3 regions of the Kocuria sp. MNB10 genome follow, and region 3 is predicted to be linked to each of the others. Evidence: riboswitches for the same ligand, from Rfam matches in the RefSeq annotation. Region 3 holds a riboswitch; each other region holds the start of a gene.
What was found. A riboswitch is a leader RNA that binds a small molecule or an ion and turns the genes downstream of it on or off. The one in region 3 is predicted to bind cyclic di-AMP.
Positions count from the first base shown of each region.

Region 1: linked by a shared signal. The riboswitch ahead of ACW9PK_RS04715 (C40 family peptidase) and the one ahead of ACW9PK_RS05585 (C40 family peptidase) in region 3 are both predicted to bind cyclic di-AMP.
Region 2: linked by a shared signal. The riboswitch ahead of ACW9PK_RS10255 (C40 family peptidase) and the one ahead of ACW9PK_RS05585 (C40 family peptidase) in region 3 are both predicted to bind cyclic di-AMP.

Region 1 is NZ_CM133411.1:1,062,007-1,069,227, forward strand. It holds gene ACW9PK_RS04700 (DUF305 domain-containing protein) at 1-306, shown strand, start outside; gene ACW9PK_RS04705 (DUF305 domain-containing protein) at 420-1,127, opposite strand; gene ACW9PK_RS04710 (four-helix bundle copper-binding protein) at 1,542-1,952, opposite strand; cyclic di-AMP (ydaO/yuaA leader) riboswitch at 2,552-2,743, shown strand; gene ACW9PK_RS04715 (C40 family peptidase) at 2,750-3,403, shown strand; gene ACW9PK_RS04720 (hypothetical protein) at 3,678-4,367, shown strand; one part of gene ACW9PK_RS04725 (IS3 family transposase) at 4,350-5,305, opposite strand; AL1L pseudoknot at 5,193-5,306, opposite strand; one part of gene ACW9PK_RS04725 (IS3 family transposase) at 5,305-5,584, opposite strand; gene ACW9PK_RS04730 (hypothetical protein) at 5,650-6,165, shown strand; gene ACW9PK_RS04735 (NAD-dependent epimerase/dehydratase family protein) at 6,334-7,221, shown strand, end outside.
Region 2 is NZ_CM133411.1:2,238,978-2,246,198, forward strand. It holds gene ACW9PK_RS10235 (methyltransferase family protein) at 106-747, opposite strand; gene ACW9PK_RS10240 (ArsR/SmtB family transcription factor) at 863-1,195, shown strand; gene ACW9PK_RS10245 (cation transporter) at 1,192-1,890, shown strand; gene ACW9PK_RS10250 (hypothetical protein) at 1,946-2,098, opposite strand; cyclic di-AMP (ydaO/yuaA leader) riboswitch at 2,486-2,639, shown strand; gene ACW9PK_RS10255 (C40 family peptidase) at 2,645-3,304, shown strand; gene ACW9PK_RS10260 (ArsR/SmtB family transcription factor) at 3,760-4,128, shown strand; gene ACW9PK_RS10265 (cation diffusion facilitator family transporter) at 4,125-5,039, shown strand; gene ACW9PK_RS10270 (DsbA family protein) at 5,088-5,774, shown strand; gene ACW9PK_RS10275 (cytochrome c oxidase assembly protein) at 5,866-7,221, shown strand, end outside.
Region 3 is NZ_CM133411.1:1,241,768-1,248,988, forward strand. It holds gene ACW9PK_RS05565 (hypothetical protein) at 1-148, opposite strand, end outside; gene ACW9PK_RS05570 (NADH-quinone oxidoreductase subunit A) at 139-483, opposite strand; gene ACW9PK_RS05575 (DUF305 domain-containing protein) at 588-1,274, opposite strand; gene ACW9PK_RS05580 (four-helix bundle copper-binding protein) at 1,691-2,101, opposite strand; cyclic di-AMP (ydaO/yuaA leader) riboswitch at 2,733-2,881, shown strand; gene ACW9PK_RS05585 (C40 family peptidase) at 2,887-3,549, shown strand; gene ACW9PK_RS05590 (class I SAM-dependent methyltransferase) at 3,689-4,450, opposite strand; gene ACW9PK_RS05595 (Y-family DNA polymerase) at 4,592-5,257, shown strand; gene ACW9PK_RS05600 (DinB/UmuC family translesion DNA polymerase) at 5,257-5,520, shown strand; gene ACW9PK_RS05605 (DUF4113 domain-containing protein) at 5,592-5,756, shown strand; gene ACW9PK_RS05610 (MFS transporter) at 6,648-7,221, opposite strand, start outside.

The sequences.
Region 1 (7,221 bases), 180 kb from region 3:
GAGCCCACCTCGATGGAGTCCGGTGGTATGGAGGGCATGGACCACGGCTCCGATTCCGGTGCAGGCATGGAGGGCATGATGACCGAGGAGCAGATGCAGGAGTTGGAGGCCGCCGAGGGCACCGAGGCCGCCGAGATGTACCTGACCATGATGACCGCCCACCACCGCGGGGCCATCGACATGGCCCAGGAGGAAGTCGCCGAGGGTCAGAATCCGCAGGCCATCGAGATGGCTCAGAAGGTGATTGAGGACCAGGAAGCGGAGATCCAGGAAATGGAGCGTCTGCTGCAGCAGATCCAGGGCTGATATCTGCGGGTTCGCCTCGATCAGGCCTCCACTGTGCGCCCGTGGCCGGTGGCAACCGGTGGGCCATGAGCTCAGTCCTCCGTGAGGCCAGCGCCTCGGTGCTGGCCCGGTTCTTAGCCGCGGCCGGCGAGCCAGGTGCGGAAGTCCGCGACCTGGGCCTGCTGGGTGGTGATCCCCGCGGTGGCCGCCACTCGCAGCTGCGGGTGCACGGCACGGGACTGCGGCTCGAGGAACTCGATGATCCCGCTGTTGTGGTGCGGAATCATCTTCTGCACGAAGGCGACGTCGAAGTCCTCACCGGCCTCCACGGCCGAGAGTTCCTCGATCATCATCTGGGTCTCCTCCTCCAGGATCTTCATCTCCTCCTGGGCTTCTGCCGGGACCTGGGCCATGGCCTCTTCCGGGGTCAGCCCGTACCACTCCTCCAGCCACCGGGTGAACTGGTCGATCTGGTGCTGCTGGTTGGCGATGATGTTCTCCGCGTGCGTGCGGATGTCCGGGCTGACCCCGCGCTCGAGCTCCAGTTCGGACATCTCGATCGCGGCCTGGTGATGCGGAATGATTTCGGCCAGGAAGGTGATTTCCAGCTGCTCGCCCTCCAGCCCGGCCAGGGTCTCACCGAAGTCGTAGGCGGTCGGGGAGGTCGGATCCGGCTGGAGCATCTCCACCGTGGACGGGTCCTGGGCGGGGGACGCGACCGGGGTACTCCCCGGCCCGTGGGCCAGGGCCGGAGCGGTGGCCCCGCCCAGCAGGGCGGTCGCAAGAACAACGGTGGAGGCGGCGGCCGTAGTGCGGCGGCCAAGGAACTGGGTGGAACGCATGATGATGTCTCTTTTCCACGATGAAGAAGCTCGACCCCGATGTGCCGGCCTCGGCAATCCGCCCGTGCCCGACGTGCGCCCAAGCCGCGCGGGTAGAGCTGTACTGAACAGGGAGCGGGAGAAGAGGAAACCCGCCTCCGGGCGGGCCCGATCAGCCCATCAGGATCCTCTTTCACCGACGGAGACCCGTCACGGGTATCCGCCGGTCAGCGTCTGAGCCTGTAGAAAAGGCCAAGTTCCCGCGGAAGCCGCTCTCCACGGAACCCCCGGTAGGGGGCCATCACCCAGGCGGCGGGTGCGTCATGGCGGTGGCCCCCTCCGCAGAGGAGATCCGGCCCGTGACGCCGATCCCGGTGGCCACGGGTGTCCTCACCGCCCCCGCCGCCCGGGTGATGGGTCTGTGGGAGGCGAGACTCAGCCCAGGGAGGCGACCAGTTCGGCGCAGGCGGCCTCGCACCGCCGGCAGGCCTCGGCACAAATCCGGCAGTGCTCGTGCATGGACGCGTGCTGCTCGCACTCATCTGCACACGCCTTGCAGGCCATCTGGCAGGCCTTGATCGCATCCAAGGTGATGTTCGCGTCGTAGCCGGTGTGCCGCGAGAGCACACGTCCGGTGGCCTCGCACAGGTCCGCGCAGTCGAGGTTGGTGCGGATGCACTTGGTCAGCTCGGCGACCATGTCCTCGGACAGGCAGGCATCCGCGCAGGCGGTACAGGTCTGGGCGCACTGGAAACAGGCCTGGATACAGGCGGCCAGCTTCCCCTTGTCCACCCCGCCGAGGTCCTTCGGGTAGGCCTCCCGCATCGCACTCACGTGATGGGTCATGGCTTGCTCCTTCGTCGGCTTCCTCGAGGAGACGAACCAGCCGGAACCAGCCCGCCATACCATCGACAGTAAACTGCCTTTTCCGTGTGGCGCGCCCCAAATTCTTGAAGATTTGATGAAGATCCAGGCCACAGTGGCGCACAGCGCTACTCCCTCGGGCGGCCTTCTCCGCCGGGGATCCGGGCAATTATGGAGTTTTCATGAAGAAATCGCGCTGCGCGGCCCAGAACGGCATCCCCGAAACTTCTCAATCTGAAGGAAAGCTCAAGGAATCCTCAAAGTCTTCTCCGTGCCACCCCTCGTGATACTGAAGGCCGCCCACGACCCCAAACCCCCTCGCCCTGGGGGGTGGTGTCCATGCAGGGCCGTGCACTGACGCCATTTCCCCTAGTCAAACGGCATTGGATGCGACGCCAGTCGTGATGCGGAGCCACAGGAGCGACGAACCCACGGCTTCTGGGCCGGGCCTTTTCAGAGTCGGCAGCCCAAGCTTTCAGACCCGGCCGAAGAAAGAATCCGGGCCGTGATCTAAACGTGACACTTTCGTTATGAGTGGGCTACTGTCCACTGCGTGCCGCTGATTGATCCGGTCGGCGCCCTCGTGCACATCGCCGAATTCTGCCGGTGCTCGGGGTTCCTGAAGAGAAATCGCTTGGCAGAAGCGGGGGAACCATTTTCGGTCCTGGGGTCCGGGACCTAGGGGTTAAGTCACCCGGAACGCATGCGTCCGGGGCGGCCGGGTGTCTCCCACCCGCATCCGACAGCTCACCTCGTAGGCAAAGGGAGGAACACACCCCATGACCATTTTTAAGCGCCGTACTGCCCGCCACCGCGCCGAGACCACCTCGCCCCTGGTGCGTACCACCACGGTCGCGGCTGCCGCAGGTGCGGCAGTGATCGGCTCCATCGCCCCGGCTCAGGCCTACGCCGAGGTCCCGACGGACACCGCCACTGCCTACTCGGCCCCCGCGTCCGCTCTGGCGGCCTACTCTTCGACAGCCCCCCGGGCCGTCGTTGCCCCCCAGGCCGTCTCCCCCCAGGCCTCGGCGGCTCCTGAGCAGAGCGCTTCGACCGCGACGGTGTCCACCCAGTCGACGGAGATCACCGAGATCACCGGCGCGTCCGGGATTGTGGGCACCGCGATGCAGGGCGCCGGCACCGGCTACGTCTGGGGCGGGACCGCCTTCGGCGCCTGGGACTGCTCCGGATTCACGAAGTGGGCCTACGCCCAGAACGGCATCGAGATCCCCCGCACCAGCTTCCAGCAGATCGCCGCGGCCACCCCCACGACCAACCCGCAGCCCGGAGACCTCGTCTCCCAGAACGGCGGGGCCCACATCGGCATCTACATCGGCGGGGGCAAAATGATCTCCGCCCTGAACCCCGCCCAGGGCACCTTCGTCCACTCCGTCAACGCCATGCCGGTGGACGGGTACTACACCTACCGCTGACCCGGTGCGCCCTCCGCAACGGCCTGAGTCGCTGCGGAGGGCCCCGGTTGTTGCAGCTGCTGATCCAGGGAATTCCTGCCTCGCGAGTGAGTTTTTCCTCCCCTGCAGACACCACACCGTTCCTCCACTTCTCCGCCGTGCGCGGTGCTCCTGATCCGGGGCCCGCTCTGCCGGACCCCGCGACATCTTGCGCCCCCGAGCGGGGTGCTCCGTGCTGTCACCGCACCGTTCCGGCAGATCCGCCCGGCCCGCCAGAAAGCCTGCACAACTCCTCATGACTCGTGACCTGACCTCCCCCAACGGCATCACCTCCCTCCTCACCGGCAAGGCCCGCACCGTGGCCGCCGTCGCCGCCTTCTCCGGGCTGGCCCTGGCCACCACCGTCTCGGTGCAGGCCACCCCGGCCCCGGATGCCTCCGCTGAGGCTCCGCTGTCGGCCGTCGCTGCCGCCACCCCCACCGCAGCGCCCACCCCGTCCCTGGAGCCGGTCGCCCACGTGACCACAGCCGAGAAGCAGACCGACCAGAAGACCGAGCAGAAGAAGGCCGAGCATAAGAAGACCGAGCAGAAGCTCGATGTTCCGGCCGTTGTGGCACCCGGTGGGGCCGTTCCGGCGCCGGCCGCCACGCCCGTTTCGGCCAACGCACCGGCCAACACACTCGCCGCGAAGCCAGTTGTCCAAGAAGCAGCTATTCAAGAACCAGTCGTCCAGACGGTCCCGGAGCCTGTCACCGAGCCTGCCCCGGTGGCGGTTCCCGCCCGGGAACCAGCCGCGCAGGCTGGCCCGAGGACCGCCGTCGCTTCTGCCCCAAAGCCAGCTACGCCGGCCGCTCCGTCCGCTGAGCGCACGGTCACCTCGCTGAGCTCGCCCTCCGGCAAGAGCGCGACCATCGCCTCCGCTGCCATGGGACAACTAGGCACCGGTCAAGACTGTCCCGTGACGGGTTCAGTGGAGGCTTGGTAGTGCCGCTCCGGCGGTCGCCGGGGCGGTGTGGTGACGATAGTAGGCGTCTTCGAACTCGATCGGGGGCACGAGCCCGATCTCTCCGTGCAGGCGCCGGCGATTGAACCAGTCGACGTACTCGGCCACCCCGATCTCCAGGTCGTCGATCGACTTCCAGGGGCCCTTGTTGCGGATCAGTTCGGCCTTGAACAGCGAGTTGAACGCCTCAGCGAGGGCATTGTCGTACGAATCGCCGGTGGATCCCACCGAGGCCACCGCCCCCGCCTCGGCCAGGCGCTGGGTGTAGCGCACGGCGACATACTGAACGCCTTTGTCGCTGTGATGGACCACACCGCTGGTGTCATGGCCGTCGTGGGAGCGGGTCCACAACCCCATCTCGAGAGCGTCCAGAGCCAGGTCCGTGCGCAACGAGGTCGACAGCTGCCACCCCACCACCCGCCGGGAGAACACATCGATGACGAAGGCGGCGTAGACCCAGCCGGCGAACGTTCTGCAATACGTGATGTCGGCGACCCACAGCCGGTCCGGGGCAGCGGCGGTGAAAGATCGTTCCACCAGGTCCGGGCGGGTCTCCGGTCCGGTGCCGGCCACCGTGGTGCGCGGGCCCTTGGCGCGAATGATCCCGCGCAGACCCGCCGCCCTCATGAGCCGGTGAACCGTGCACCGGGCCACCCGGTGGCCGTTCCGGCGCAGCGCGGCGTGGACCTTGGTGATCCCGTACACCCCGTAGTTCTCCGCGTGCACCTTGGTGATGACCGCGGTCGTGGCCGCGTCGCTGACCGATCGCGCTGAGGGCGGGCGGGTCTTGGCTGCGTAATAGGTGCTCGGGGCGACCTGCAGAACCTTGCAGATCGGCTCGACCCCGTACTCGCCCTTGTGGGCGTCGATGTAGGCCACTACCTGTTGTGTGGGCGGTCGAGCTCCGCCGCGAAGAAAGCCGAGGCCGACCGCAGGATGGCGTTAGCCCTGCGGAGTTCCCGAACTTCTCTCTCGAGCTCGGCCAGCCGCTGGGCGTCATCAGTGGTGGTTCCTGGTCGATATCCCTCATCGACCTCGGCCTGTCTCACCCAGTTCCGCAGCGTTTCCGGGTTGATCCCCAGCTGCTGACCGATCCGCGCCAGCGCCCCGGCCTTCGTCGCCGGGTCCCGCCGGGCCTCCACCGCCATCCGGGTGGCGCGCTCTCGCAACTCGTCCGGGTACTTCCTCGGTGCCCCCATGACTCTCATCCTTCCGTGGAATGAAAGCCTCCAACAGACCCGTCACGGGACATAGCGTTGGGGGCATGAGTTGGGAACCAGTCCTCGAAGCAGTCGGTCAAGCGGTTAACGGTCAGAGCGAAGCCGCTAAGGCGGCTCTTGAAAAGTGCTGGGATGAGACGGTCGAAGAAGACCATGCCCACCGGTGCGTGTTGGCGCACTACCTGGCCGACCAGCAGGAGAATCTTCAGAGCGAGACTCGCTGGGACGAGCAAGCCCTGACAGAGTTCACACACCTCCAAGACGGTGACCTCGCAGCCATCGGAGTTCCCTCGACAGCGGGGTTCGCTCCGAGCTTGCACCTCAACCTCGGTGATGATTACCTGCGCGCTGGGCGCGTCCAAGACGCCGAAGATCAGGTTGTACGGGCGCAGCAATCTGTCGCACGACTGCCCGAGGAGGGATATGGCGCGATGATTCGAGACGGCGTTCGTCGCCTCCAAGGACGTGTCGAGGCGGCGAACGCGGCCCTGTGGCTCAACCGGTCGATTTCGCTACATGAGCAGCACGGCCGCGGATTGGTCTGTGACTCGCCGCGATAAGCGTCCGGTTCTTCTCGTCTGTCGCTGCCCGGCTAGCTCGACTTCCCCGTCATCATGACCCCGCCTCCACTCAGGGAGGTCTTTGCGTCTCGCCTTTTGAGGGATCGACTCTTCCCGCTATCAACGAATCTGCTTTGCTTCGGCACTCCACCCACTCAAAATGAGGCCATGGACATCCTCATTCTCGGCGGCACCGGGTTCTTGGGCCGGGGCCTCGCCCTCGCCGCACTTAACGCCGACCACACCGTCACGTGCCTGGCCCGTGGCTCGGCTCCGGCGCCCGCAGGAGTGGAGTTCATCCAGGCTGACCGCGACCACCCGAAAGCCCTGGCGTCCGTCACCGGCAGGGCGTGGGACGCCGTCGTCGATCTGACCAGCCATCCCCGGCACGCCCGGGATGCCACGAGCCGGCTCACCGCCTCGCACCGCATCTTTGTCTCAACGACCAGCGTCTACGTTTCGTTTGAGGTACCCGACCAGGACGAGGACGCAGCCGTGGTGGCTCCGCTGGAAGCTGACCTCATGACAGCGATGGACCAGTACCCGGCGGCCAAACGCCGGTGTGAGCTCACCTACCTGGACGTCCCGGATCCCGTGACGGTCATCCGGCCAGGGCTGATCGGCGGTGCCGGCGACGAGTCTGGCCGCTCCGGCTACTACCCGTGGCGCTTCGCCCATCCGACGGGTCCCGACGTGATCGTCCCCGACGACTCTTTCCCTGTGGCCCTGATCGACGTGGAGGATCTCGCCGCCTGGATCCTGCGGTGCGCCGAGCAACGGATTACCGGGGTTTTCAACGCGGCCGGCACCCCGCACGTCCTTCGGGACGTCGTCGACGCCAGTATCGACATCACCAGCTCGACCGCCCGGCCGCGTGTGGTCGACGACGCGACGCTCGACGAGTGCGGTATCAGCCCGTGGGCCGGCCCTGCGTCGCTGCCGCTGTGGGTGCCATGGGAGGGCTGGCGATACGTGAACATTGTCGACTCCTCCCGGGCTCTCGCCCAGGGCCTGAACCGCCGCCCGCTGCGCGACACGCTCATCGCAGCTTTGCGG
Region 2 (7,221 bases), 1.0 Mb from region 3:
AGGAGGGGCTGGGCGCCTCGACAGCCGATCACAGGGGCATGGAACTCCGGACGGTGCTGGTCTCCTGGGGTGGGGGAACTGTCGGCCAGTGGTGGGGTCCTGGGTTCAGGGGGTCAGCTCGCCCAGGGGTGCGGGGCGGAGTCGGCCGAGACCGGGCATGAACCGGCCGACATGAGCGGCGTAGGAGGCGTAGGCCTGTCGGTGGGTGCTCAGCAGGTAGGGCTCTTCGACGAGACGGACCTGCAGCTCCACGGCCACCAGCAAGCACAGCCACGCCGCTGCAGTGACCACGGTGGGCACCAGGAGGGTCAGGCCGGCCAGGGTGGTGAGCATCGCGGTGAAAATCGGGTTGCGGACCACGGCGAAAGCCCCGGTGGTGACCAGCTCGGTGCGTTCGGTGGCGTCGACACCCACCCGCCAGGAGGCGCCCATGCCGGCCTGGGCGGCTAGTACACCGAGGAAACCCACCACGGTGACGACCGCCCCGGCCCAGGACAGTGCTTGCGGGAGCCGGGGTGCGGCCACGGTGCCGGTGAGGGCCAGGACGGGCCCGGCCGCACCGAGAACCAGGGCGGCCGCGAACAGGATCCCGCCCCACCACTCGGGCGAGCCGGGCGCCCCGCTCACCCCGCGGAAGCCGCTGGAGCCGGTGCGGCGCCGGTGGATCCACGACCGCACACCGAAGGCGGTCACCAGGCCGGCCAGGTACAGGCCCAGCGCCAGAGCCGGGGCCACTTCCGACATCATCACGGTCCTCCTCGATCCGGCAAACGCAGCACGCCCCGGGTGACCCGCTGGTGCGCCCGAGGAGTGCCAGCAGGCCACCCCTCAACAGTACACAGAAACCTGTACCGTAGGGGGGATGACCGCGGTGACCCCCACCCATACTTCGGCCCTGTCCCGGTTGGGCCATGCTCTCTCGGACGGGACCCGGACCCGGATCCTGCTGTCCCTCCGAGACGCCCCGGCCCGGCCCTCGGAACTGGCTCAGGCCCTGGGGGTGTCCAAGCAGGTGATCTCCAACCAGCTGGGGTGCCTGCGCGGGTGCGGGCTGGTGACCTCCACCGCCGAGGGGCGCAGCACCTGGTACTCCCTGGCCGATCCCCGCCTCGGGGCTGCCCTGGGGGACCTGCTGGAGCTGGTGGTCACCGTGGACCCGACCTGCTGCTCCCCGGAAGGATGCACCTGCACATGACCTCCCTGACCCTGGACCCCAAGCCCATCGCCGATGCACGCCGGGCGGTGCTGCACCGCAGGGTGCGCTGGATCGTGGCCGGCACCATCACCTACAACGTGCTCGAGGCGGTCATCGCCCTGACCGCCGGCACCATCGCCTCCTCCTCGGCGCTGATCGGCTTCGGCCTGGACTCGATCGTGGAGGTCCTCTCCGCGGCGGCGGTGGCGTGGCAGTTCGCCGCCCCGGACCCGCACCGACGGGAAAAGGTGGCGATGCGGGTGATCGCGTTCTCCTTCTTCGGCCTGGCTGCCTTCGTCACCGTCGATGCGATCCGCGCCCTGCTCGGGGCCGCCGAGCCGGAACACTCCCCGGTCGGGATCGCCCTGGCCGCGGTGAGCCTGCTCATCATGCCGTTCCTGTCCTGGTTCGAACGCCGCACCGGCCGGGAGCTGGGCTCTGCTTCTGCGGTGGCCGATTCCAAGCAGACCCTGCTGTGCACCTACCTCTCCGCCGTGCTGCTGGTAGGCCTGGTGCTCAACAGCACCCTGGGCTGGTCCTGGGCCGACCCGCTGGCTGCGCTGGTGATCGCCGCCGTGGCGGTCAAGGAGGGGCTGGAGGCCTGGCGCGGAGACGCCTGCTGCACTCCCGTTGCGGTCCTCACCGCCGAGGACGGTGCACACTGCGGTGGATGCGGTCCCAACTGCGCCCACTGAGCACGGTCGGCACGCGTCGGCGCCCCGAGACGAGGACGCCGGGGCGCACGGCTTCTCAGGAACCGAGGTAGACGGAGATCGCGGCGAACAGCGCAACTCCGCCGGTGAGCAGGATCGGTCCCGGCACGCTGGTGTCGCCTTCGTGGGCTTGGTCGGGCATCTCCTCGACCACAACGCTGGCTAACGTTCCGCCAGTCAGTGCGAGCATGGACAGAGCCCAAATTTCCGGGGCTTGATGCAGCGCGAAATATCCCAGGATGGCCGCGGGCTTCGCTCTCGATCCACCCGCCGCGCCTTTTGAAGTGGCTCCTGTCCCCACCGCTGTGTGGGCGACGACTCCCCGCGCAGCGTCCACGCACCAACAAGCCACCTCACTCAAAGCGCAGAGCGCCCCGCCTTTCTCGGGAAATTAACAGGAAAAAGCCGACAACAATTCAGGTCTTCATCAAGCCTTGACCACTTCTTTACGATCTCTATACATTCCCGAATCGGATTGTGATTGTTTCGTAATCTCCTTGTACTCTTCAGTGCGTGCCGACCACTGATCCTGTCGGCGCCCTCGTGGCACATCGCCGAGTTCTGCCGGTGCTCGGGGTTCCTGAAGAGAAATCGCTTGGCAGAAGCGGGGGAACCATTACCGGTCCCGGTGTACCGGGGCCTTGGGGTTAAGTCTCAGAGCGCGTGCGTTCTGCGGCCGGGTGTCTCCCACCCGCATCCGACAGCTCACCTCGTAGGCAAAGGGAGGAACTCCACCATGTCGCTTTTCAAGCAGCACACTGCCCGTCACCGCGCCCAGACCTCCTCGCGCGCCGTGCGTACCACCACCGTCGTCGCCGCCGCCGGCGCAGCGCTGGTGGGCTCCATCGCTCCGGCCCAGGCCTACGCCGAGATCCCCGCCGCCTCCGGGTCCTCCTATGCGGCTCCGGCCTCGGCGATGGCCGATCTGGCCTCCTACACCACCCCGGCCCCGGTCGCCGCGCAGCCCGCCGCCCCCGTCGACCAAGCCCCGGCCCCGCAGCAGAGCGCCGCCACCTCGAGCGTGAGCCCGCAGTCCACCGCCATCACCGAGATCGCCCCGGCCGCCGGCGGCATCGTGGGCACGGCCATGCAGGGCGTGGGCACCGGCTACGTCTGGGGCGGGACCTCCTTCGGGGCCTGGGACTGCTCCGGATTCACCGGCTGGGTCTACGCCCAGAACGGCATCGACATCCCCCGCACCAGCTTCCAGCAGATCGCCGCCGCCACCCCGACGTCCAACCCGCAGCCTGGTGACCTGGTGTCCCAGAACGGCGGCAACCACATCGGCATCTACATCGGTGGCGGCAAGATGGTCTCGGCGCTGAACCCGACCCAGGGCACCTTCGTCCACTCCGTCAACGCCATGCCCGTCGACGGGTACTACACCTACCGGTGAGTCTCGCCGATGTGGTGAAGGCCGGCCGGTGGGCTCATCCGTCAGGTGCGGAGTGCCCCGCCAGGATCATCGTCGATGGACCGCATGGGTGCACTCGGATGGACCGCATGGGTGCACTCCGCAGCTGTAGCCGCAGACTCGAACGATTGCCACGATCCTGTCGATGTGCACACGCCAGCGAATCGGCACACGGGGAGCAGTCCTGCGGAGAGGATCGGAGAGTGCTCATGGCCTTGCCCTGTCTTCCGCTGGACGCGGGCAGTGCTTATCCTGCTCCGCCTCGGCATTGGAGCGAGAGCCCTTAGGGTGCAGCGATGGCTCGGGGGACGGGGATGCCGCAGTGGCGGACGGCACCCCCGTCCGCCCTCACCGTATGAATACGAGCTGGACATTGCCCGATCATCAAGGGAAGCCCCTCATCTCCTTTGATACAGATTCTGCTGTACGGTTATTGGATGAGGATCTTGTCCCCGGTCGCGGCGATGTCCCGTTTCGGCAAAGCACTGGCCGATCCCACCCGGGCCGCGGTGCTGCTGCAGCTGCAGCAGGGCCCAGCGGTGCCCTCGGAACTGGCGGCCCGGATCGGGGTGAGCCGGCGGATCGTGTCCAACCACCTGGCCTGTCTGCGCGACTGCGGGTTGGTCGTGGGCGTGCCGGTGGGGCGCAACGTGCGCTATGAACTCTCGGACCCCAAGCTGGCCCACGCGTTGGAGGACCTGCTGGGCACTATCCTCACCGTCGAACCGGTGTGCCGGTGCGGGACACCCGAGTGCGCCGCCGAGGCCCTCGCCGATGACGCCACCACCCAGGAGATTCCGGTATGAGCGGCGAGCACGATCATTCCCACGCCGGCGCCGGGCGGAGGGGGAAACTGGCAGTGGTGTTCGCCATCACCGCCACGATTATGGTCGCCGAGATCATCGGTGCGGTGGTCTCGGGCAGCCTGGCGCTGCTGGCCGATGCCGGGCACATGTTCACCGACTCGGCCGGGCTGCTCATCGCCCTCACCGCCGCGACCCTGGCGCTGAAACCGGCCACGGACAAACGCACCTGGGGGTACCAGCGCGCCGAGATCGTCGCCGCGGCCGCCCAGGCCTCGGTGCTGCTGGCTGTGGGCGGGTTCATCGCCGTCGAAGGGGTGCGCCGGCTGTTGGAGCCCCCCGAGGTCGAGTCCACGGCCATGCTGTGGTTCGGGGTGGTCGGGCTGGTCGGCAACATCATCGGGCTGGTCATCCTCGCCTCGGGCCGGGGGGAGAACCTGAACATGAAGGCCGCGTTCCTGGAGGTGGCCAACGACGCCCTGGGCTCGGTAGCGGTGATCGTCTCCGCGATCGTCATCGCCACCACCGGGTGGACCCGGGCGGATGCGGTCGTGTCCTTGTTGATCGCCGCCCTGATCGTGCCGCGGGCTCTGATCCTGCTGCGCGACACCATCGAGGTCCTGATGGAAACCACCCCGAAGGGCCTGGACCTCGAGCAGGTCCGCACCCGCTTGGAAGCCCTGCCGCACGTGGTCGGTGTGCACGATCTGCACGCCTCGCGCATCGACTCCGACACCCCGGTGCTCTCGGCCCACGTCACCGTCCACGACGGCTGCCTGAACGCTGAGCACGCCGGGGTCGTCCTGGCGGATCTGCAGGCCTGCGTGGCCCGTGACTTCGACGTAGCCATCGAGCACTCCACCTTCCAGATCGAACCGGCCTCCCACCGCCACGATGAGACCCTCCACCCCTAGCCCCCTCCACCGGTACGCCCTGCTGCCGGAGACAGAACGGACACCCCTGTGAGTACTACCGCCAGCCCGCCCACCCCAAAGCAGAAGCCCTCCAAGGCCAAGATCATCGTGTGGGTCCTCCTGGTCGCCGTCGTGGCCGCCGTGGCCATCCCGATCCTCATCGCCCGTGCCAACTCCACCCCCGAAACGGTGCCCCAGGGCCAGGGGCAGGTCGTGCGGGAGAACAGCCGGGTGCTCTCCCAGGCACCGGACGAACAGGCCGTGCTGGTGGAGTTCCTGGACTATGAGTGCGAAGGGTGCCGGGCCGCCTACCCCGTCATCGAGGAGCTGCGGGCCGAGTACGCCGACACCGTCACCTTCGTCCACCGCTACTTCCCGCTGCCGGGCCACCGCAACTCCATGAACGCCGCCCTCGCGGTCGAAGCCGCCGCCCAGCAGGGACAGTACGAGGCGATGTACCAGCGTATGTTCGAGACCCAGGAACAGTGGGGGGAGTCGGCCGAGGACCAGAGCGCGGTCTTCCGCGGCTTTGCCGAAGACCTCGGCCTGGACATGGCCGCCTTCGACGCCGCGGTGGCTGATCCGGCCACCCAGGAGCGCATCGAGCTCGATGTCGCTGACGGTGAGGCTCTGGGGGTGGGTGGGACTCCCACGTTCTTCCTCGATGGGGAAGTGCTCAACCCCGAGTCCCTGGAAGGCTTCCGGGACGCCGTCGAAACCGCAGCCACCGACTGACCCAATGGTCACCCCACCCCACACGCCCACCCCGCCGGTGGTCCTCCCCCCGCCTCCCGGCCCGACGCCGACTGGACGGCGCCGGCGCGCCATGGCTGCCGTCTACATCGGTATCGGGGTGGGGACCTTGGCCGTGCTGTGGGTGGCCCTGGGATCCTCCGGGGCCACCGCGCCCCGGGAAGTGCTCGATCCCGGGGTCCTGGTGCGCTGGGGGTTGCCGCTGGCCACGACCGTGCATCACCTGGCCATGGGCATCACCTGGGCCGGGCTGGTCTTCGCCACCACCGTGGTGCCCCGGTCCACTCCGGTCCCCGGAGCGGGACAGACCAGGGCCGAGCACCCGGCCTTCGCCCGGGCCATGACGGTGGCTGCGGCCGCGGCCGCGGTGTGGACCCTGGCGGCGGTGGCGATCATCGTGCTCAGCTACGCCGACACCATCGGGGCTCCCGTGTCCGGCTCGGCCGAGTTCACCGGGCAACTGGGTTACTACGTGACCCGCCTGATCCCCGGCCAAGCATGGGCCGTCACCGCGGTGGCCGCGGCACTGACCACCACCCTGGCCGTGCTCGTTCGTTCCCCGGCGGCGGTGGCCGCCACCGCCCTGGTGGCCCTGGCCGCCGTCATCCCGCTGTCCCAACTGGGACACGTGGCCGGGGTCGATGATCACAACGGGGCCGTCAATGCTCTGGCCCTGCACCTGCTCGGTGCCGGGATCTGGACCGGCGGGATCATCGTGCTCGCCCTGCTCGCCCCGCTGCTGACCGCCCCCGCCACCGGCCACGGGTCAGCCCGGACCGTGCTGGAACGCTTCTCGGCCCTGGCCGGGGTGGCTTTCGTCCTGGTGGCTGTCTCGGGAGTCATCAACACCGTCTACCGGATCGGTGGCTGGGACGGGCTGGACTCCGGCTACGGGGCGCTGGTGATCGCCAAGACGATCGCCACCGTGGCCCTGGGCGTGCTGGGGTACCTGAACCGCCGGGCGATCACCGCCGGCACCCCGACGCTAGGCCGGGTGTGGCGGCTGATCACCGTGGAGGTCTTCATCCTCTGCGCCGTGATGGCCCTGGGCGTGGCCCTGGCACGCACCCCCACCCCGGTGCCTCTGGAGAGACAACCTGACATCACCCCCGCGGAGATCCTCACCGGCTACCTCCTGCCCCCGCCCCTGAGCTTCTCCGGTTGGTTCACCCAGTGGCGCGTCGACTGGCTGTGGATCGCCGTGGCGATCCTCGCGGCTTGCCTCTACCTGGGCGGGGCCCGACACCTGCGCCGCACCGGCGCACCATGGCCGGTGGCACGCACGGCCGCATTCCTGGCCGGTCTGGTGCTGCTGGTCTACGTCACCTGCGGAGCGATGGCCCTCTACGCCCCGATCCTGTTCAGCGTCCACACCGCCGCCCACCTGCTGCTGAGCTTCCCGGTGCCGCTGCTGCTGATCGCCGGAGCG
Region 3 (7,221 bases):
CGTCCGCTGGTGTCCACGCCGGTCGCCACCCACGGCGGAGCAGCTGGTGCTCGACCTCCATCCGGGTCGCCCAGTGCCCCGGGACCTCGACGACGAGGACCCGGGTGGCCCGGACCGCGAGCCGGGCGAGAGCACCGCTTAGGCCCATCGGAAGGCTCCTTCGCGCCAGGCCCAGGCCACGGCGACGAGCAGGGCCCCGAGGAACAGGAACATCTCCACGACCGCGGAGATCCCCTTCTCGATCACGACCACCGCCCACGGATACATGAAGAGCATCTCGACGTCGAAGGCCAGGAACACGATTGAGGCGAGGTACCAGCGGGCGTGGAATCGGGACAGCGCGTGCTCCTGGGGCATCCACCCGGATTGGGCGGGCAGAACCGTCAACGGCTCGGCGGTGATGACGGCAGCGCGGTGGAGTGCATAGAGGAGAACGACGACCGACAGCGCCACCAGGGCCATGGCCACGATCCCGGAGTACACGATGGTCTCCCCTTTCGCGCGGTCGGAACATGGAAGTCTGTCGTTGATCGGTGGGGGCCACCCTAACAGGTGGCCCCACCGATCGCGCTGTTTCAGCTCGGTGATCAGGCGCGGCCGGCGAGCCAGGTGCGGAAGTCCGCGACCTGGGCCTGTTGGGTGGTGATCCCCGCGGTGGCCGCCACTCGCAGCTGCGGGTGCACGGCACGGGACTGCGGCTCGAGGAACTCGATGATCCCGCTGTTGTGGTGCGGAATCATCTTCTGCACGAAGGCGACGTCGAAGTCCTCACCGGCCTCCACGGCCGAGAGTTCCTCGATCATCATCTGGGTCTCCTCCTCCAGGATCTTCATCTCCTCCTGGGCTTCTGCCGGGACCTGGGCCATGGCCTCTTCCGGGGTCAGCCCGTACCACTCCTCCAGCCACCGGGTGAACTGGTCGATCTGGTGCTGCTGGTTGGCGATGATGTTCTCCGCGTGCGTGCGGATGTCGGGACTGGTGCCGCGCTCCAGCTCCAGTTCGGCCATCTCGATGGCGGCGCGGTGGTGCGGGATGATCTCGGCCAGGAACGTGATCTCCAGTTCCTCGCCTTCGAGGCCGGCCAGGGTCTCGCCGAACTCGTAGGCGGTCGGGGAGGTGGGCTCGGGCTGGAGAGTCTCGGTCTGGGTATGGGCAGAGACCGGGGTGGCCTCCCAGCGGGCGAAGGCCGGGGCGGTCGCCCCGCCCAGCAAGGCGGTGGCGACGGCGATAGTGGCGGCCACCGTGGGGCGGCCACGGAATGGGGTGGAACCCATGATGATGTCTCTCTTCCACGACGAGGGAGCTCGACCCTGAGATGCCGGCTCGGTGATCACCCCGCCGCCGGGGCGGGAACGATCCGCGCGGGCGGGGCTGTGCTCAATGAGATACGGGGGGAAGAAAGAACCCCCGCCTCCGGAGGTGCCCGGTCAACGGATCAGATTCCTCTTTCACCGACGGAGGCCCATCCACGGCCTCCGTGGGTCAGCGTCGGCCTCCAGAAGAGGCCCGGTTTCCGTGGAGGAACTTCTCCCCAGGTGATCAGTCACCCGGGGCATCACCCGGGCGGTGGGTGTGTCATGGCGTCGCCCGACTTGTGCAGCTCGGGCTTGCTCCGCGGCCTCGCTCCCAGCCAGCCCCGGAGCTTCTCACCGCCGTCCGCCACCCGGGTGATGGGTCCGCGGGGGCAGGCTCAGCCCAGGGCGGCGACCAGCTCGGCGCAGGTGGCCTCGCAGCGCCGACAGGCCTCCGCGCAGATCCGGCAGTGCTCGTGCATCGAGGCGTGCTTCTCGCACTCGTCCGCGCAGGCCTTACAGGCCATCTGGCAGGCCCGGATCGCATCCAGGGTGATGTTCGCGTCGTAGCCGGTGTGCCGGGAGAGAACCCGCCCGGTGGCCTCGCACAGATCCGCGCAGTCCAAGTTGGTGCGGATGCACTTGGTCAGCTCCGCGACCATGTCCTCGGACAGGCACGCGTCGGCGCAGGCGGTACAGGTCTGGGCGCACTGGAAACAGGCCTCGATGCAGGCGGCTAGCTTCTCCTCGTCCACCCCGCCCAGGTCCTTCGGGTAGGTCTCCAGCATCGACGTCACATGATGAGTCATGGCTTGCTCCTTCGTCGGTTCGGCCGAGGAGACGAACCGGCCGGAGCCAATCCGCCATACAACCGACAGCAAACTGCGGATCTGGCCGGATGAAGCACTTACTCCTTGAAGATTCCGTGAAGAAATCCCGAGAGCGAGGCGCGCGCCACGCCACGCATCCATTTCCTTTTGTGAAAGATGCATAGGAACCATGAAGATCTCATGAAGAAATCTCTCTCGCGCCGCCGGAAGAGAACGACTTCCTGAAAATAGCCTGGATGATTTCCTAGCCTTTTCTTACCAATCCCTGTGGGGCGGCAGGGGCTGGCAGCTGCGCTCTTGCACCCCTCTGACGGAGCCGCAGGTACAGGAGGGCCTGGGCGCACACCGCGTAAATCCGCTAGTCGCCGTCAGATATGCACCTCTTCGGCAGCAATGTGCTGGGGCGCGAGTAGAAGGCGGCCGCCGCCTCGGCTGTCACTCCCGAGCGTCTCTCCGTCCCGCTCGGCGGTGAAACAAGGGGGGAGGAGCGGCCGTAACCGTAACGTGACTTTTCCGTTATCTGTTCGCTACTGTCCTCTGCGTGCCGATCGCCGATCCGGTTGGCATCCCCGGGTACATCGCCGAATTCTGCCGGTGCCCGGGGTCCGCTGAAAAGACATCGCTTGGCAGAAGCGGGGGAACCATACACGGTCCCGCCCTTGGGGCCTGGGGGTTAAGCCGGCCGGACGCGCGCGTCCGCCCGGCCGGGTGTCTCCCACCCGCATCCGACAGCTCACCTCGCAGGCAAAGGGAGGAATCCACTCATGCCCATGTTCCAGCGCCGTACTGCTCGCCACCGCGCCCAGACCCCGTCCCGCCTCGTTCGCCGCACCACTCTCGCAGCCGCCGCTGGTGCGACGGTGCTCGGCTCGGTGGCACCCGCCCAGGCCTACGCCGAGCTACCGACCCCCTCGAACACCGCCTCCTCCACCCCCGCCCCCGTGGTGGCGACCCTGGCCTCGTCCCCCGCCGCGGCCCCGATCGTCCCGGCAGCCACCCCGGCCCCTGGGGCGCAGGCGGCCTCGACGCCGCAGATGGCCTCGGCCTCGGATGTTTCCGTCCAGTCCACCGACACTACTGCTGTCTCCACTTCCGGGAGCGGGCTCGTGGGCACCGCCATGCAGGGTGTGGGCGGTGGTTACGTCTGGGGTGGTACCGCCTTCGGCGCCTGGGACTGCTCCGGGTTCACCCAGTGGGTCTACGCCCAGAACGGCATCGAGATCCCCCGCACCAGCCAGGCCCAGTGGGCGGCTGGTACCCCGACCGCCAACCCCCAGCCCGGTGACCTTGTCGTCCAGAACGGTGGCGGCCACATCGGGGTCTACCTGGGCGGCGGCAAGATGATCTCCGCGCTGAATCCGACCCAGGGCACCTTCGTCCACGACGTCAACGCCATGCCCGTGGTCGGCTACGTCACCTTCCGCTGACCCACACCACTGGATGCCTTGGGCATCCACCCAGGGGCTCCCGGAGAAGCCGCCCCCGTGCTGTGGGGGCCCTGTCAACGACAGGGCCCCCACAGCACGGGATCTCATCCCGCAGTCCAGGCCTGGTTGCCAACGCAGGTCACCGCGTAGCTGGCTTCTGGGCAACAAAGCGTAGAATCCGCCCACCGAAGGACAACCGGAGGGCGAGGAGCTCCAGGCCGACCTGGTCGAGAACTGGTTCGAAGGCTCCGGGGTCGATGAGTCGGTGGGGAGAGCGATCGGCCCGGTGCACCAAGGAGGCCATCCGTGAGGCAAGCAGGTCGTATCCCACCAATGCCCCGCCCGGCCGCAAAACCCGGGACCCCTCGACCACCGCGTGTTCCCACTCGATGACGTGGTGGAGCATCAGGAAGCTCACAACCGTGTCAAATGACTCGTCCTCGAAGGGCAGGCGGGTGGCGTCGGCCTGACAGGCCTCAGCATGGGGGAATCTGACAAGGCATTGCTGCGCAACCTCAACCATCACCGGGTCGGCGTCGGTCGTAGTGAGCCGCACCCAAGGGTTGGCTTGGACGATCGCTTCGGCCATCGCCCCGCTGCCCCCGCCGATTTCCAGCACGTTCCCGGTGACGGGGAAGCCTTGGGTCGCCCAGGGGACCATTCGCCGGGCCAAAAGACTCCATGGCGCACTGCGGCAGCACGAAGCTTCTAGAGCGGACATCCTCGGCATGGACTCCCCCTCCCGGTGCATCCGGATCGTGTGCGCCGAGCCTAGTTCCACGATCGACAGCAGTGAACCGGCTCGGCAAGGACGAGGCGACCTCGCTATGCACACCGCCCGGGGTGGGCGCGGCCGCTGATTCGAGGAAGCTAGGTCCCTGGCCTCCGGACCCCCACCCATGCCCCCTCACGCGGGGTCAGCAATGATGTCGCCTCCGGCGGCTATACCTGCTCTCATGGGCAGGGATCAGATCTCCAAGCACAGGGAACATCGCAAGAACGAACATCGCGACATACCAACACGCCCCGTGGGGCGCTCGGCGTGATCGCCCTGGTGGACGTGAACAACTGCTACGTGTCCTGCGAACGTCTTTTCGACCCGTCCCTGCTCGGCAAGCCCACTGTGGTGCTGAGCAACAACGACGGGTGTGTGGTCGCCCGCTCCGCCGAAGCCAAGGCCCTGGGGATCCAGATGGGAGATCCGTGGTTCAAGATCGCCGCCGATGCCCGCCGGTGGGGCTTGCAGCGTAGATCCTCGAACTACCCGCTCTACGCCGATCTCTCCCAACGCACCATGGCTCTGCTGGACCGCTACGCCCAGGCACAGGAGATCTACTCGATCGACGAGTGCTTCCTGACCCCTCCCCCCGGGCACACACGCGAGCTGCTGGCCTGGGGCCGGGAGCTGCAGCGGTTGGTAGCGCGCAACGTGGGGCTGCCCGTCAGCGTGGGCATCGCCCCCACCAAGACCCTGGCCAAGCTGGCCACCGAAGCGGCCAAGAAGATCCCCGCCACCGGGGGCGTGGTGCACTGGGAGAACACCCCGCCGGGCTTCTGGGGCCGGCTTATGGGCACCCTGCCAGTGACCGAGGTGTGGGGGTGGCCGCGCGCACCGCCCGCCGCCTGGCAGCCCAGGGGACCACCACCGTCGCCGAGCTGCGCGACGCTGACCCGGTACGGATCCGCGATCGGTTCTCCGTGGTGCTGATGCGCACCGCGCTCGAGCTCAACGCGGTGCCGGCGATCCCCGTGGAAGAAGAGACCGCCACCAAGCAGCAGATCCTGGTCTCCCGCTCCTTCCCCGAACCAATCCTCGACCCTGCCCTGATCGCAGAGGCGGTGGCCGATTTCGCCCAGCGGGCCGCGCGCCGGCTGCGCAAGGAGGACCAGGAAGCCGCACGTCTGACGGTCTTCGCCGCCACCTCACCCCACCGCCCAGGCCCTGACCACACCACCCCAACGCTCATGTAAGGCTGCCTGCTCCGACACACGAGCCCGGGGCGCTGGCCGCTACGGCCCGCAGGGCCCTGGAGCCGCACCTGGTGCACGGGATCCCGTACATGCGCGCCGGGGTGATGTGCCTGGAGCTCACCGACACCGGTGCTGCCGCGCCCCTGCCCGGTACCGCCCCCACCACAGCGCCCATCGGGTCCCTGATCGACGCCGTCAACACCCGGTTCGGCACCGGCACGGTCGGCTTGGGCTGATCCGCGACCAGCGCCCCCAGCCCTGGGACAACCACCAGGCAGCCCTCTCCCCCGGCTACACCACCGACTGGAACGCCTTGCGCACCGTCAGCTGATTCCTGTTTTTGGCCTGCCTGGCGACACACCAGCGGCGGTTTGTGTACGAATGCAGAATCATGGGGCATACTTTGTCACATGACTGACAAGGGGGCGCGCCGCATACCTCGCGCCTTGGGGCCTATGGTTCCCCTCGTCATCCAGATCCCGCAGGAAGTGGAAACCGCCATCCGCTCCGCTGCGGCGCAGGACGACGTGAGCATGTCATGGTGGATCGTCGCTCAAGCAGCACGGAGCCTCGATCTACCCCAATACGAATACCCGCCCGCACATGACTGAAGGCGGCCCCCCGCCAGGGACCGCCTTCAAAGTCTCGAACACCGTTCCAGCGACCAAACTCTCGCGGTGTTCCGATAGCAACGAAAGTTCCTCATGAGACACCAGGTAAAGCACCCATCGAGGTGTTGCTATGTCTAGGCTACCAGCAGACTTAGCGACGCCGCTAACCCCATTATCCCCATTGGAGGCACGGGGGTTGGTGGGGGCACAAGCCCCCGCAACCCCCGCCCGTCGTCGGAGCATGTGCCGCAGCGCCCAGCGGTTCCCGGTGACCGAGGCCCACACTCCCCGTGCGCGCACGGGCAAGTCCTGGACCCCGGACCCGGCGGAGGGCGCGGAGGCGCGGGTGCCGTGCTGGTGGTCCCGTGACCAGTGGATCCAGGAAGAGAGGGCACCGCCTGGCGCGGAGACGACGAGACGCGCCCACCCGGCCCCTCACCGTCGTCGTCCCCGAACGCAGCCGTACAACGGAAAGGGGCCCGCAGTGAAAACCACGGGCCCCCGAAAGAGCGAACCTCAGTCCACCACGAGCCGCCCCCGCTTGGCGTGCGGGTGCCGCCCGTGAACCGCGTGGTACAGCACGGCGGCAACGACTACCAGCACGGCGAGAACCGCGTACATGGCCCCGAAACCGGCGGCGGAGAGCAACAGACCCAGAATCACGGGACCCACGCCCACGCCCACGTCCATGAGCAACAGCAGCGTGGAGATGCCGGTGCCCAGCTTGTGGGCGGGCACCGCGCTCACGGCGATGGCCTGCGCGGCGGGCATGAGGGTGCCGTAGCCCAGACCGGTCATGGCGCCGGCCACGACCACCTGCCAGTCCTGGTTGGCCACCGCCAGGATGCCCAGGGCCACAGCGAAGCAGACGAGGCCCAGGTAGACCACCACGTTGTCGCCGCGCTGGTCCTGCACCTTGCCCAGCACTAGGCGCATGATCAGCATGGCCACGGCGTACGCCACGAAGAACAGAGCGGCGCCGGTGGTGACTCCGCGGTCCTCGGCATAGGCGTTGAGGTAGGTGATGACGCCCGCGTAGCAGACGCCCACCACCAGCATGAAGGAGCCGATGGGCAGCACTGCCGGGTGG